Regions from separate parts of the Pseudoalteromonas sp. A41-2 genome, predicted to be linked through region 1. Evidence: predicted binding sites of a transcription regulator. Region 1 holds the regulator's gene; the other holds the start of a gene.

What was found. Region 1 encodes ArgR, which controls arginine synthesis, uptake and breakdown. Its sites were predicted from a motif close to ANTGAATANNTATTCANT; they were not measured.
Region 2: argA (amino-acid N-acetyltransferase) is a predicted target of ArgR. The motif match lies at 4,338-4,355, and genes of this name have one in related genera.

The regions. Positions count from the first base shown of each region.
Region 1 is NZ_CP065231.1:2,896,387-2,903,651, reverse strand. It holds gene IT970_RS13110 (ABC transporter permease) at 1-679, shown strand, start outside; gene IT970_RS13105 (ABC transporter ATP-binding protein) at 676-1,719, shown strand; gene IT970_RS13100 (Dyp-type peroxidase) at 1,784-2,683, shown strand; gene argR (transcriptional regulator ArgR) at 2,686-3,153, opposite strand; gene mdh (malate dehydrogenase) at 3,380-4,315, shown strand; gene ispB (octaprenyl diphosphate synthase) at 4,414-5,385, opposite strand; gene rplU (50S ribosomal protein L21) at 5,796-6,107, shown strand; gene rpmA (50S ribosomal protein L27) at 6,124-6,381, shown strand; gene cgtA (Obg family GTPase CgtA) at 6,539-7,265, shown strand, end outside.
Region 2 is NZ_CP065231.1:1,637,069-1,644,333, forward strand. It holds gene IT970_RS07510 (2-oxoglutarate dehydrogenase E1 component) at 1-499, shown strand, start outside; gene odhB (2-oxoglutarate dehydrogenase complex dihydrolipoyllysine-residue succinyltransferase) at 503-2,017, shown strand; gene sucC (ADP-forming succinate--CoA ligase subunit beta) at 2,195-3,361, shown strand; gene sucD (succinate--CoA ligase subunit alpha) at 3,361-4,233, shown strand; gene argA (amino-acid N-acetyltransferase) at 4,417-5,757, shown strand; gene IT970_RS07535 (DUF3083 family protein) at 5,801-6,871, opposite strand; gene glnS (glutamine--tRNA ligase) at 7,090-7,265, shown strand, end outside.

The DNA.
Region 1 (7,265 bases):
AGATGCGTGGAATGGTGCATTTTTTAATTATGCATGGCAAAGCCTCAAGGTTGCTGTCGTCGTGAGCCTGGCGACTATTATACTGAGCTTATGTGTGCTGTTTTATCAACGCATAAGTAAAGACCGTTACCCCCTTATTCCTGGACGTCTAGCGAGTACAGGGTACGCACTACCAGGCACGGTGCTTGCTATCGCCGTTTTACTGCCTTTAACGCAGCTTGATGACTTACTGAATGCATGGTTAGAGCCGCACGGTTTTTCGTTAGGCCTAGTATTAAGTGGTACTCTATTTGCGATGGTTTTTGCTTATATAGTGCGTTTCTATGCAATTGCGCATGGAGCGCTTGAAAGTAGTTTCTTACGTATCAGCCCCTCACTCGATATGGCGAGTCAATCAATGGGCAAAGGGCCTTTTACAACCCTGTATAAAGTTCATTTACCCTTGCTAAAACGCGGTATATTAACCGCAGGATTATTAGTATTTATTGAATGTATGAAAGAGCTACCCGCCGCATTGCTCTTGCGTCCATTTAACTTTGAAACTTTGGCCACGCATGTTTTTCAGTATGTCAGTGATGAACAATTAGAGTTAGCGTCTATTTCGGCCTTGTTTATTGTTTTAGTAGGACTAATTCCTTTGTATTTCGTTAATCGTTCGATGGAGCACAATCACTCATGAGTCATTTGATAATTAAAGACTTAGCCTACCAATATAATGGCACTAAGGTATTGAGTGAGCTTACTCTAAATGTGAAGCAAGACGAAATAGTCTGTTTATTAGGCGCCAGTGGGTGTGGTAAAACCACCACGTTAAAAGCAATTGCAGGTATTTTACAGCCATCGCAAGGATACATGAGTATCGACTCACAAGTGGTCAATGACAATCATCATTTTATTGCGCCAGAAAAACGAAATATCGGCATGATGTTTCAAGATTACGCTTTGTTTCCGCATCTAACAGTAAGCGATAACATTGCCTTTGGTTTGAGCAATATGAGTAAAGCACAAAAACGTGAGCGCGTGAGTGAAATGCTCAGGTTGGTTAAACTAGATGGCTGTGCAAAACGATACCCACATCAACTCTCCGGTGGGCAGCAACAACGTGTCGCAATAGCGAGAGCTTTGGCATATAAACCCAGTTTATTACTACTTGATGAGCCATTTTCGAACATTGATACCCAAGTGCGTTTTGAATTAATTGCTGATATTCGTCGGATTATAAAAGACCAACAAGTTTCCGCTGTTTTTGTGACGCACTCAAAAGAAGAAGCGTTTGCCTTTGCTGATACGCTTGCGGTGATGCACGGTGGAAAAATAGCGCAACAAGGCACTCCCGAGCAGTTATTTAGCCAACCTAACTCAAAGGAGGTTGCAGAGTTTCTTGGTACGGGCATATACTTAACGGCAAAAGTCTTAACGCCAACTGAATATGAAACGACGTATGGTGTCATACATTCGCTAACCGAAAGCAAGCATCAAGGTCAACACGGTGTGGTGTATGTACGACCTCATCATATTAAGTTATGTGAGGCAGAGCACGGCGATGTAAGTAGTCAAGCCATACTAAACAGACGTTTTATCGGTACGCGTTATGTGTATAAGGTACGTATTGCTGGGCAGGAGCTAGAAGTTGCTGCCGAAAATGATCGTGTACTAGCGGTCGAGCAACCAGTAAAAATAAAAATAATGCCACATACGGTCAATTTTTTCGAAGATTAAACAGAACGTTATAATCCTGAATTCCTTGTCTGTATGTTTGATAACGAGTAGCTAAGGATTCATTATGGCGCAAGCGCAATCTGGGATTTGTGCTGAAGCAAACTTACACGGTTTGCACCTGTTTTTTAATGTTTATGATGGTCACGATGAGTCATTACGCAAAAAACTTAAACGCGTAAGCGTCATTCAAGACGAGTTTGCAGACCAATTCTCTGAAGCCATGTTGTCATGTGTGGTTGCGCTTGGTGCGCAGTACTGGCCACATATACTGCCAGAGTTTATTCCAAGCCAATTACAAAGCTTTCCAAATGTGACGCACAGTGAGCACGTCATGAGTGCGCAGCCATTCGATTTGTTTGTGCAAATTCGCTCTGATCGTGAAGATGTAAATCACCTTTTTGCTCTACAAATCATTAAATTATTTACACCTGATGTTGAGTTGGTGGAACAAGTTCGTAACTTTCGCTTTTTAGATGGCCGCGATTTTAATGGCTTTATTTATGCGGGAGACACTCCGCATGGGCGACAAAAGCGAAGCACCGCACTGATTGATAAGCCGGGTCATTTTGAAGATCAGGGAAGTTATATTCATGTGCAGCGTTTTGTGCATGACCTAAGCGTGTGGCAACATTTGTCGTTATCTGAGCAAGAGCAAATCATGGGGCGTACACGTCTTGATAACACGTTAATAATGCCAGCTGTTGAAACGAGTCATGCAGTACGAAGTGAATTAAAAGATGAAAAGGGTCAGCCTCTCATACTCAATCAAAGCATGCCGTTTGGTGACGTTCATAAACAGGGCATTTTAATGGTGTCGTGTGCAGCGCAAGGTGATGCGTTTGAACAGGTACTCAAAAGCCGATTAGGGCAGGGCGAATGTTATGACCATTGGCTCGATTTTACACAAGCCGACATGGGGTCTGCATTTTTCGCCCCGTCAGTAAACTTTTTGAAGCAGCTTTAACGTTAAACTGTATCGAATAATGTTCTAACGCGGTCTAGCGTGACATCGATTTCAGAAATTTTTGCAGGGGCGATAAAAATAGTGTCGTCGCCTGCAATTGTACCCAGTACACCGTCTGCCTTACCTAATGAATCAAGTAATCGGGCAATCAGCTGTGCAGCCCCTGGGCTGGTACGAATAATAATCATCATTTCGTTGTGCATGATGTCGATAACAAGCTGACGAAGAGGGCTCTTTGCGGTTGGCACACCCATTTCGGCAGGTAAACAATACACCATTTCTTGTTTTGCATTGCGTGTGCGTACAGCGCCAAATTTACTCAACATGCGTGATACTTTACTTTGGCTAATATTATCAAAGCCTTGGTCTTTTAATGCTTCGACAATCTCACCTTGTGAGCCAAAGTTTTCTTCTTTTAATAACGATTTAAACGCTTTGATCAGTGCTTCTTGTTTGTCTTGTGGTTGCATGTTGTCGTTTCTTTTATTCATCAAATATGAAGTAATTCTACACAATTCTGCATAGTTATGCAGTATTTGTTTGCATTTGTCGTCCAAATACCGTCACGTTACAGCTAAGTTTACAACTATGGTCGAAATTATACGCGAAATAAGCAGGATAAATTTGTTTTTAGTCGCTAATTTCATTATCTTTAGGGCCACAAATATTTCCTACCTCAAATTACGGAGAATTCCAATGAAAGTTGCTGTTTTAGGCGCAGCTGGCGGTATCGGCCAAGCATTGTCTTTATTATTAAAAACAAGTTTACCTGCAGGTTCTGAATTATCGTTATACGATGTTGCCCCTGTTGTTCCTGGTGTAGCGGTTGATCTTTCTCACATCCCAACTGACGTTAAAGTTGAAGGCTTTGGTGCAGACAGCTTGGACGCTGCATTAGTAGGTTGTGATATCGTTCTTATTCCAGCGGGTATGCCACGTAAGCCGGGCATGGACCGTGCGGACCTTTTCAACGTAAACGCAGGTATCATCAAAACATTAGCTGAAGGCATCGTTAAAAACTGCCCTAAAGCGTTAGTAGGTATCATCACTAACCCAGTAAATGGCACAGTGCCAATCGTTGCTGAAGTATTCAAAAAAGCGGGTACTTACGATGCTAACCGTGTATTCGGTATTACGACTCTTGACGTGATCCGTTCTGAAGCGTTTGTAGCTGAACTTAAAGGCTTAAGCGCAACTGACGTTAAAGTCCCTGTTATTGGTGGTCACTCTGGTACAACCATTCTGCCACTTCTTTCACAAGTTGAAGGCGTTACTTTCACTGATGAAGAAGTTGCAGCACTTACTCCACGTATCCAAAATGCAGGTACTGAAGTTGTTAATGCTAAAGCTGGTGGCGGTTCAGCAACACTTTCAATGGGTGCCGCAGCGGCTCGTTTTTGTATGTCTTTAGTGAAAGGCTTACAAGGTGAAGACGTGGTAGATTACGCATACGTTGCTGTTGAAAATGGTGATGCTGCTTACTTCGCACACCCAGTACGTTTAGGTAAGAACGGTGTTGAAGAAATTCTTTCTTACGGTGAGTTAAGTGCATTCGAAGAGCAAGCTAAGAACGACATGCTAGCGACACTTAACAAAGACATCCAAGAAGGTGTTGATTTTATCAACGGTTAATCCCGATTGATGCTAAACGCTTCACATGCATGTTGAAGCGCTTAAAACAAAAAAGCCTGCAATTGCAGGCTTTTTTAATGGCTCGAATAAAGTATCGCTTAGTGATCGCGGGCGACCGCAATCCGCGCTAAGCTTTCTAACGCTTGTTTGTATGGCGTGTCGGGTAAAAAAGCAATGCATGCAATGGCTTTATCAGCTTCTTGCTCTGCTTTTTGCATTGTAAACTCAAGGGCTTTGGTATCAGCGAGCGTCGCTAGAATGCTGTCTAAGTGATCCATACCATTGCCTAGTTCAATGGCTTCACGAACTAGTTTTACTTGCGCTGGTGTGCCTTTTTGTATCGCGTAAATAAGCGGTAAAGTAGGTTTACCTTCAGCTAAGTCATCACCAATGTTTTTGCCAAGTTGCTGTGCATCAGCATTGTAATCAAGTACATCATCTACTAGTTGAAAAGCAGTCCCTAAATGCATGCCGTATAGGTTTAATGCGTCGAGGACTTTTTCGTCTTGCTCGGTAATGATAGCGGCAAGACCCGTTGCGGCTTCGAAAAGCTTGGCGGTTTTGCTGTAAATAACCTGCATATAGCTTTGTTCGGTGGTGTTAGGGTCATTACAGTTCATAAGCTGCAACACTTCACCTTCAGCAATGACATTGGTCGCATCAGCTAAAATTTGCATGATCGGCATTTTGCCAAGCCCAACCATAAGCTGGAATGAGCGAGTGTAAATAAAATCACCCACGAGCACACTGGCTGCATTGCCAAACTCTGCGTTTGCGGTAGGTGTACCTCGACGCAAATTAGACTCATCAACCACGTCATCATGCAGCAAAGTTGCTGTGTGAATAAACTCAATGATGGTTGCTAGGGTAATGTGATCTTTACCCTCATAGCCTAAAGCTTTAGCTGCTAAAATAGCCAACATGGGGCGAACACGCTTGCCACCACTGTTAACTATGTATAAACCAAGTTGATTAACCAACGCGACATCTGAGCGCATTTGGGCATGTATAAGTTGATTGACGTCATCCATTTCATTTTCGATTAACGCCTGGATAGCTTTTATATCCATTGATCTCCGAGCCAATTTTTATGGGTATACGAGGCTGATTGTACATCAAAAATTGCGCTTGCTCGATATTTTGTGATGATTCAATAAAAAAACACGTTAAAGTTTCTGTTTTCGGCTCAATTATAGCGACTTAATTTTATCTGCTTGTTTAATAAGTGAACATTCTAGACTGATTTATTAGCTATATTTGCCTCGGTCATTTAATTGTCACAAGATCGCAAAAACCGCTTGGCAAGCGGTGTTTTTAGGATAAAATAAGGGAAAATATTGAATTGCCCTTAATGCAGCTATTTTTTATTCATTTTATCTAAAAAGAGGCTTGCTAGTTTTTGCGCATTAGCGTAAACTTCGCGCCCTATTGAAGAATATTTTAGTTGCGTCGATTTGAGGGCGCACAGACGGAGTTAATTATGTACGCGGTTTTCCAAAGTGGTGGTAAACAGCACCGTGTGACTGAAGGTCAAACAATTCGTCTTGAGAAATTAGACGTTGAAACTGGTGCAGCAGTTGAATTTGATTCAGTACTTTTAGTTGCTGATGGTGAGAAAATCGAGATCGGTGTACCGTTCGTAAACGGTGGTAAAGTGACAGCTGAGGTTGTTTCACACGGTCGCGGTGAGAAAGTGAAGATTGTTAAATTTAGACGTCGTAAGCATTCTCGTAAGCAAATGGGCCATCGTCAATGGTTCACTGAAGTTAAAATCACTGGCATTAGCGCTTAATTAGAGGTACTTAGAAATGGCACATAAAAAAGCAGCTGGTAGTACTCGTAACGGTCGCGATTCAGAAAGCAAACGCCTAGGTGTTAAGCGTTTTGGTGGCGAATCAGTTCTAGCGGGTAGCATCATTGTTCGTCAACGTGGTACTAAGTTCCACGCTGGTGCAAACGTAGGTATCGGTAAAGACCACACTATCTTCGCAAAAGCAGATGGTAAAGTTCAATTCGAACAGAAAGGTCCTTTAAACCGTAAATACGTAAATATCGTAGCTGAGTAATCATCTCGATATTTGAAAAACCCCGCCTTTGCGGGGTTTTTTGTTTTAAGGCACTCGATTATATAGCTAAGCATCTTCGGCACTGTACGAAGATGCTTAGCTATATAATTAGGTGTATAATACAGTTATTAACAAGCCAATCTTAAAGTGAGTAATCATGAAGTTTGTAGATGAAGTGGAAATTCGTTGTGACGCGGGTGATGGCGGCAGCGGTGTCGTATCTTTCCGACGTGAAAAATATGTGCCGGATGGCGGTCCTGATGGCGGCGATGGCGGCGATGGTGGCAGTGTCTATCTACAGGCCGATGAAAACTTAAATACCTTAATTGATTATCAGTTTGAGCGTTTTCATAAAGCAGAGCGTGGCACCAATGGTCACGGTCGCAATATGACCGGTAAGAAGGGCAATGATTTAGTCCTTAAAGTGCCTGTTGGAACCCGGATTACAGATGTTGACACTGAAGAGTCATTAGGTGATTTAACGATGCATGGCCAGAAACTGGTTGTTGCAAAAGGGGGCTTCCATGGCTTGGGGAATGCACGCTTTAAATCAAGTACGAACCGTGCTCCGCGCCAAAAAACATTAGGTACGCCTGGCGAAGTAAGAAATTTACGTTTAGAACTGATGTTACTTGCTGATGTAGGCTTACTGGGGTTACCTAATGCGGGCAAATCAACATTTATTCGCAGCGTATCTGCGGCTAAACCTAAAGTTGCTGATTATCCATTTACAACGCTTATTCCTAATTTAGGGGTTGTGCGTCCTGATGCTAATAAGTCATTTGTCATAGCCGATATTCCAGGATTAATCGAAGGTGCCTCTGATGGAGCGGGTCTTGGTATTCGCTTCTTAAAACACTTAGAGCGTTGTCGTGTGCTGTTAC
Region 2 (7,265 bases), 1.3 Mb from region 1:
TCCTTTGATTGTTATGACACCGAAGTCATTATTACGTCACCCATTAGCAACATCAACACTGGAAGAGTTATCTGAAGGTGTGTTCTATAATATGATTGACGAGATTGATGACATCCCAGCAGAGAAAGTTGAACGCGTTGTTTTCTGTAGCGGTAAAGTTTACTACGAACTACTTCAAGAGCGTCGTAAGCAAGAGCTTAATAATGTTGCAATTGTTCGTGTTGAACAACTTTATCCATTCCCACACGATGAGATGGATGCAATCATGCAGCGTTATCAACACGTTAAAGACTTCGTTTGGTGTCAAGAAGAGCCACAAAACCAAGGTGCTTGGTATTGTTCTCAACACCACTTTGTCGATGCAATTCCACAAGGCGCTAAATTAAAATATGCTGGCCGTAAAGCATCAGCATCGCCAGCATGTGGTTACATGTCAGTGCATACTAAAGAACAACAAGCGCTCGTTGCAGATGCGCTTACTATTGAAAATAAAGGATAAGCAATGAGCACAGAAATTAAAGTTCCTGTACTTCCTGAGTCGGTTGCTGATGCTACCGTAGCAACATGGCACGTAAGTGTTGGCGACAAAGTAAGCCGTGACCAAAACTTAGTTGATATTGAAACAGATAAAGTTGTTTTAGAAGTAGTTGCACCAAACGACGGTGTCATTACTGAAATTTCACAAGAAGAAGGTGCAACCGTACTTGGTGAACAAGTAATTGGTTTACTTGGTGATGCAGATGCTGCACCAGCAAGTGACGATTCTGCTAAAGAATCAGCACCAGCAAAATCAGAAGACGCGCCAGCGGCGCAATCAGCACCAGCATCAGAAGGTAAAGAAGTGGACATTAAAGTACCTGTACTTCCAGAATCAGTCGCAGACGCGACAATAGCTACTTGGCATGTTCAACCAGGTGAAGCGGTAACGCGCGACCAAAACCTAGTTGACATCGAAACTGATAAAGTTGTTCTTGAAGTTGTTGCTCAAGAAGACGGTATCATGGGCGAGCACATCCACGCAGAAGGCGAAACAGTGCTTGGCGAACAAGTGATTGGTACTGTTAAAGCGGGTGCAGCACCTGCTAAAGCAGAATCGAAAAAAGAAGAAGCGGCACCAGCAAGCGATTCAAGCGATAGCTCAGACGTATTAACACCGTCAGTGCGTCGTCTAATCGCTGAAAAGGGCCTTGATGCATCAAAAATCAAGGGCACGGGTAAAAATGGTCGCGTAACGAAAGAAGACGTTGATACATTCTTAAAAGCGCCTGCGGCTGCACCTAAAGCAGAAGCGGCAGCACCTGCTGCACCTATGGGTGACCGTACTCAAAAACGTGTTCCAATGACGCGTTTACGTAAGACTATTGCAAATCGCCTTCTTGAAGCGAAAAACTCAACTGCAATGTTAACAACATTCAACGAAGTAAACATGAAACCTATCATGGACCTTCGTAAGCAGTATCAAGAAGTATTCGAAAAACGTCATGGTATTCGTTTAGGTTTCATGTCTTTCTATGTGAAAGCAGTAACAGAAGCGCTTAAACGTTTCCCTGAAGTGAATGCATCAATCGATGGTGATGATATTGTTTATCACAACTACTTCGATATCAGCATCGCGGTATCAACACCACGTGGTCTAGTTACACCAGTACTTAAAGATTGTGACAAGTTATCAGTTGCAGAAATTGAAAAAGGTATCCGTGAATTAGCGCTTAAAGGTCGTGACGGCAAATTAACACTTGATGATATGACAGGTGGTAACTTCACTATCACTAATGGTGGTGTATTCGGTTCGTTACTTTCTACACCGATTATCAACTTACCTCAGTCATCAATCTTAGGTATGCACAAAATCCAAGATCGTCCAATGGCTGTAAATGGTAAAGTTGAAATCTTACCAATGATGTATTTAGCGTTATCGTACGATCACCGTCAAATTGATGGTAAAGAATCTGTTGGTTTCTTAGTGACAATTAAAGAGTTACTTGAAGATCCAACACGTTTATTACTAGATGTTTAATCTAGTTGTATAAAATGTAAGCTGTGGACTGCGTTCACAGCTTTTTTTTTTGCGCCTTTGGTCTAACTGGGGTTTTCATGTTGAGCCTTGGGATTTATACTAGGTGCGCAATTTGGGATAGCTGTTTATTTGCATAAATATTCAGCTCTTTTAGTATAAAAAATTGGATAAAGCATCATGAATTTGCATGAGTATCAGGCAAAACAACTTTTTGCCGAATATGGTTTACCAGTTTCTCACGGTTACGCTTGCGATACACCTGAAGAAGCTGCAGCAGCTGCTGAGAAAATTGGCGGTGATATGTGGGTTGTTAAAACACAGGTTCACGCAGGTGGCCGTGGTAAAGCTGGCGGTGTTAAGCTAGTTAAAACAATCGACGAAGTTAAAGAGTTCGCTGCGAACTGGTTAGGTAAAAACTTAGTTACTTACCAAACAGACGAAAATGGTCAGCCAGTAGCTAAGATCCTTGTTGAGAGCTGCACTGACATCGCTAACGAATTATACCTAGGCGCTGTAGTAGATCGTGCTTCTCGTAAAGTTGTTTTCATGGCATCTACTGAAGGTGGTGTTGAAATCGAGACTGTTGCTGAAGAAACGCCAGAGCTAATCCACAAAGCTGAAATCGATCCACTTGTAGGTCCTCAAGCGTATCAAGCTCGTGAATTAGGCTTCAAACTAGGTTTAAACCCAACGCAAATGAAACAGTTTGTTAAGATCTTCATGGGTCTTGCGAACATGTTCAACGATTTCGATTTCGCATTATTAGAAATCAACCCGCTTGTTATCACAGACGAAGGCAACCTTCACTGTCTAGATGGCAAAATCGGTGTAGATGGTAACGCGCTTTACCGTCAACCTAAAATCCGTGAAATGCACGATCCATCTCAAGAAGATGCACGTGAAGCTCACGCTGCAAGCTTCGAGCTTAACTACGTTGCACTAGACGGTAACGTGGGTTGTATGGTTAACGGTGCAGGCCTAGCAATGGGTACGATGGACATCGTAAACCTACACGGTGGCAAGCCAGCTAACTTCCTAGATGTTGGTGGCGGCGCGACGAAAGAGCGTGTATCTGAAGCATTCAAGATCATCCTTTCAGACGACAACGTAAAAGCTGTTTTAGTTAACATCTTCGGTGGTATCGTTCGTTGTGACATGATCGCAGAAGGTATCATTGGTGCAGTTAAAGAAGTAGGCGTAAACGTACCAGTAGTAGTACGTTTAGAAGGTACTAACGCTGAACTAGGTCGTGAAGTACTTGCTAATTCTGACCTTAACATCATCGCTGCTGAATCACTAACAGACGCAGCTGAAAAAGTTGTTGCTGCTGCGGAGGGCAAATAATGTCTGTATTAATCAATAAAGATACAAAAGTTATCTGTCAAGGTTTCACTGGTGGCCAAGGTACTTTCCACTCTGAGCAAGCGCTTGAGTATGGTACACAAATGGTTGGTGGTGTTAGCCCAGGTAAAGGCGGTCAAACGCACCTTGGTCTTCCAGTATTCAACACAGTACGTGACGCTGTAGAAGCAACTGGCGCAACTGCATCAGTAATCTACGTACCAGCACCTTTCTGTAAAGATGCAATCTTAGAAGCTATCGATGCTGGCATCGAGCTTATCGTTTGTATCACTGAAGGTATCCCAACACTAGACATGGTTGACGTTAAAGTTAAGCTTGAGCAAACTGGTGTTCGCATGATCGGTCCTAACTGCCCAGGTGTTATCACTCCGGGTGAAACTAAGATCGGTATCATGCCTGGTCACATCCACAAGCCTGGTAAAGTAGGTATCGTATCACGTTCTGGTACACTTACTTACGAAGCGGTTAAGCAAACTACTGATGCTGGTTTCGGCCAATCAACATGTGTTGGTATCGGTGGCGACCCAATCCCTGGCACTAACTTCATCGACGTTTTAGAAATGTTCGAAAAAGACGAGCAAACTGAAGCAATCGTTATGATCGGTGAAATCGGTGGTACAGCAGAAGAAGAAGCTGCTGAATACATCAAGCACAACGTAACTAAGCCTGTTGTTTCTTACATTGCGGGTGTAACTGCGCCTCCAGGTAAGCGTATGGGTCACGCGGGTGCAATCATCGCAGGCGGTAAAGGTACTGCTGATGAGAAATTTGCTGCATTAGAAGCTGCTGGCGTTAAAACAGTACGTTCACTAGCTGACATCGGTGCTGCACTTAAAGAGAAAACAGGCTGGTAATCGGTCTTTAATCTCTTAAAAAGAGGCTCGCTTATGCGGGCCTTTTTTATTGCTAAATTCACTGTCAATTTTTATTCATAAATAAAGAATAAAAATTCTTTATTTATGAATAAAAATTCCTTACACTAATTCCTCTGTTTCCGTTTTAATAAAAAACGCTTGAATTTAAAAGGTAATTAGCACGTGCGTACTACAGAATTAGTAGACGGATTTCGTCAGTCGACTCCTTATGTAAATGCCCATAGAGGCAAGACTTTCGTTGTAATGCTGGGTGGTGAGGCGATAGACCAGCCAGGCTGTCGAAGTATTATTAATGATGTTGCTCTATTAACAAGCTTAGGTATTAAGATTGTTTTGGTGTTTGGCGCACGGCCACAATTTAATGCCGCTTTGAATGAGGTTGGCATAACTAGTCATTTTCATAACGAGATCCGTGTTACCGATAACACCACTTTTGAAGTGATTAAAAAAGTGGCCGGAGCAATGCAATTTGACATCACCGCACGTTTATCCACGTCATTAAGTAGCACCCCCATGTCGGGCTCATTTTTAAATGTAGTGAGTGGTAATTTTGTTATAGCGCAGCCTTTAGGCGTTGATGAAGGGGTTGATTACCACCACTCGGGGCGTGTTAGGCGAATTGATGTTGAGGGAATACGCCACCAACTCAATAACAATAGTATTGTGCTCCTAGGTCCGATTGCTGCCTCAGTGACGGGTGAGAGCTTTAATTTAACCGCAGAAGAAATTGCGACTCAAGTTGCTTTAAAGCTCAGAGCAGACAAAATGCTAGGGTTTAGCCAAGATGCAGGTATTTTAGATGAAAATGGCGAAGCGATAGCTGAATTAATGCCAAACGAAGCCGAGCGAGTGTTAGAGCACTATCGCACTCATACACCTTCATGTTTGAGCGCCCCTGTCTTTTTGCAAGCTGCTATTGATGCATGTCGGGGCGGGGTGCATCGGTGTCACCTTGTCAGCTACAAAGAAGATGGTGCCTTATTGCAAGAGCTCTTTTCTTTGGATGGTATCGGGACCCAGATTGCGCCGCAAAGTTCTGAACAACTTCGTAGTGCAACGATCAGTGATATAACCGGTATCTTAAACTTAATTAGACCACTTGAAGAGCAGGGCTATTTAGTGCGTCGCTCAAGAGAGCAATTAGAGATAGAAATTGAGCAATTCACAGTGATTGAGCGTGATGGACTTATTATCGCGTGCGCTGCCCTTTACCCATTTGATGAAGAGCAGGTTGGTGAATTTGCAAGTCTTGCTGTTCACCCTCAATATCGTGATGCAGACCGTGGCAGTAATTTATTACGTTTTATAATTAATAAAGCCAAACGTTGTGGTTATCATGGGTTATTTGCGTTAACAACGCGCAGTATTCATTGGTTTATTGAACAAGGTTTTGAATTGGTGACGGTCGATGAACTGCCCGCAAAGAAAAAGTCGCTGTATAACTACCAGCGACGCTCAAAGGTATTACGCTTAGACTTATCTAAATTACCAAAAAATCGTTAAGGTAAAAGGGGTGACACATCGCTGTCACCCACGTAAAACCTGTTTAATATTGATAGTTAATATGCTGATAAAAGCGCACGCGTAAGTCTTGGCGTGTTGGATTAAACGCAAGTTCGTCTGTCACCTCATTAATGGCACTTTGTACTTGGTTCATAAATCGGCCGTAACCGATATCGTGCTTATCTTTTTCTGCTGCTGCAATAACAAAGTGCAGCACATCGACCAACGTATCCGCATTCCAAAATTGTTGTATTTGTACTTGCTCGCTGGTGCAGTCGAAAGTCAGTTTTTGTAACTCGCTATTGCTCTGTGCATTGTCAATATTACTATTACGCACAATCGGGCGTGTGCCATTTGCGATAAAGGCAGCTAAGTTAAGTTGACGCTTATCACAGGCACGTTTAAACGCATCAAAAATATAGTGATAAAACTGACTGTAGTTTTCTTCATTTAGCATATGCTGAAATTGTGTCTTAATTGCGCGTGTGACAGGAATTGAAAAGCCTGCATAGGTCATTTCGCTGTAATCGCTTGGCAAATGGCATTGGCGCGATTGATAACGCGGATATAAACTTCGCAACTTATAGCCATAGCTTTCTTTGTGGCCTTTGGCTTTGGCAAATAAGTCATAGGTTAAGTGTTGATGATCTCTAATCTTAAGCGGGGGTTGGTTGCTTAAAAGCTTGTCTTGTAATGTATTGATTACCCGTTGCACTTTATGGTGGAACTGTGCCGCATTTGCACGAATATCGTCACCGGTTGCTAAGAATAATAAGCGAATTTTTTTGCATTTTTCTTCGCCATTAGCAAATACATTGTGTGCTTCGTGGTATTGTGGATTATAGAAAAATAATATTTGTTTTGTTGTTTCTAAACTGTACGCCTCGTCATGGTAGCGTACGACAGGTAGTTTATCATTCGCAATGAGATGTACGTTATGAAGTTCATACTCATCGCACAGCGCAAATAATTCCCTTGCAAGACGCTTGTAACCGCAGCTAATGTTCGTAAACTGGGCAAAAAACTCATCATTGGGTTTAAATTCAACTAACACATACTGGTTTGCACGTGCAGAGCTAGGAATATAGACTCGGTGTTGATTGAGTGAAGCCATCTCTTTTCCTTATTAAATAGTGAAACTATCGGCACTATATCGTCAGTCAATGATCATTTTATTGCGTTAGAACAACTTTTTTACCGATTTGACCGTAGGGTTTTAACAATCGCATTATTATCTTCGATAAACACACATCAACTACTGTATGTTAGCGCTTCTTTTTGTAATAATGCAGTAGTTTTGTCACCATGCAATATTCAGAGGATTATGCTCCTATGGCGGAAATTGAGAATCGCCCAAGTAACTTTATAAGAACGCGTATCGACGAAGATCTCGCAAGCGGTAAACACGCGACTACGCATACACGTTTTCCACCAGAACCAAATGGTTTTTTACACATTGGTCATGCAAAGTCTATATGCTTAAATTTTGGTATTGCCCAGGATTACAA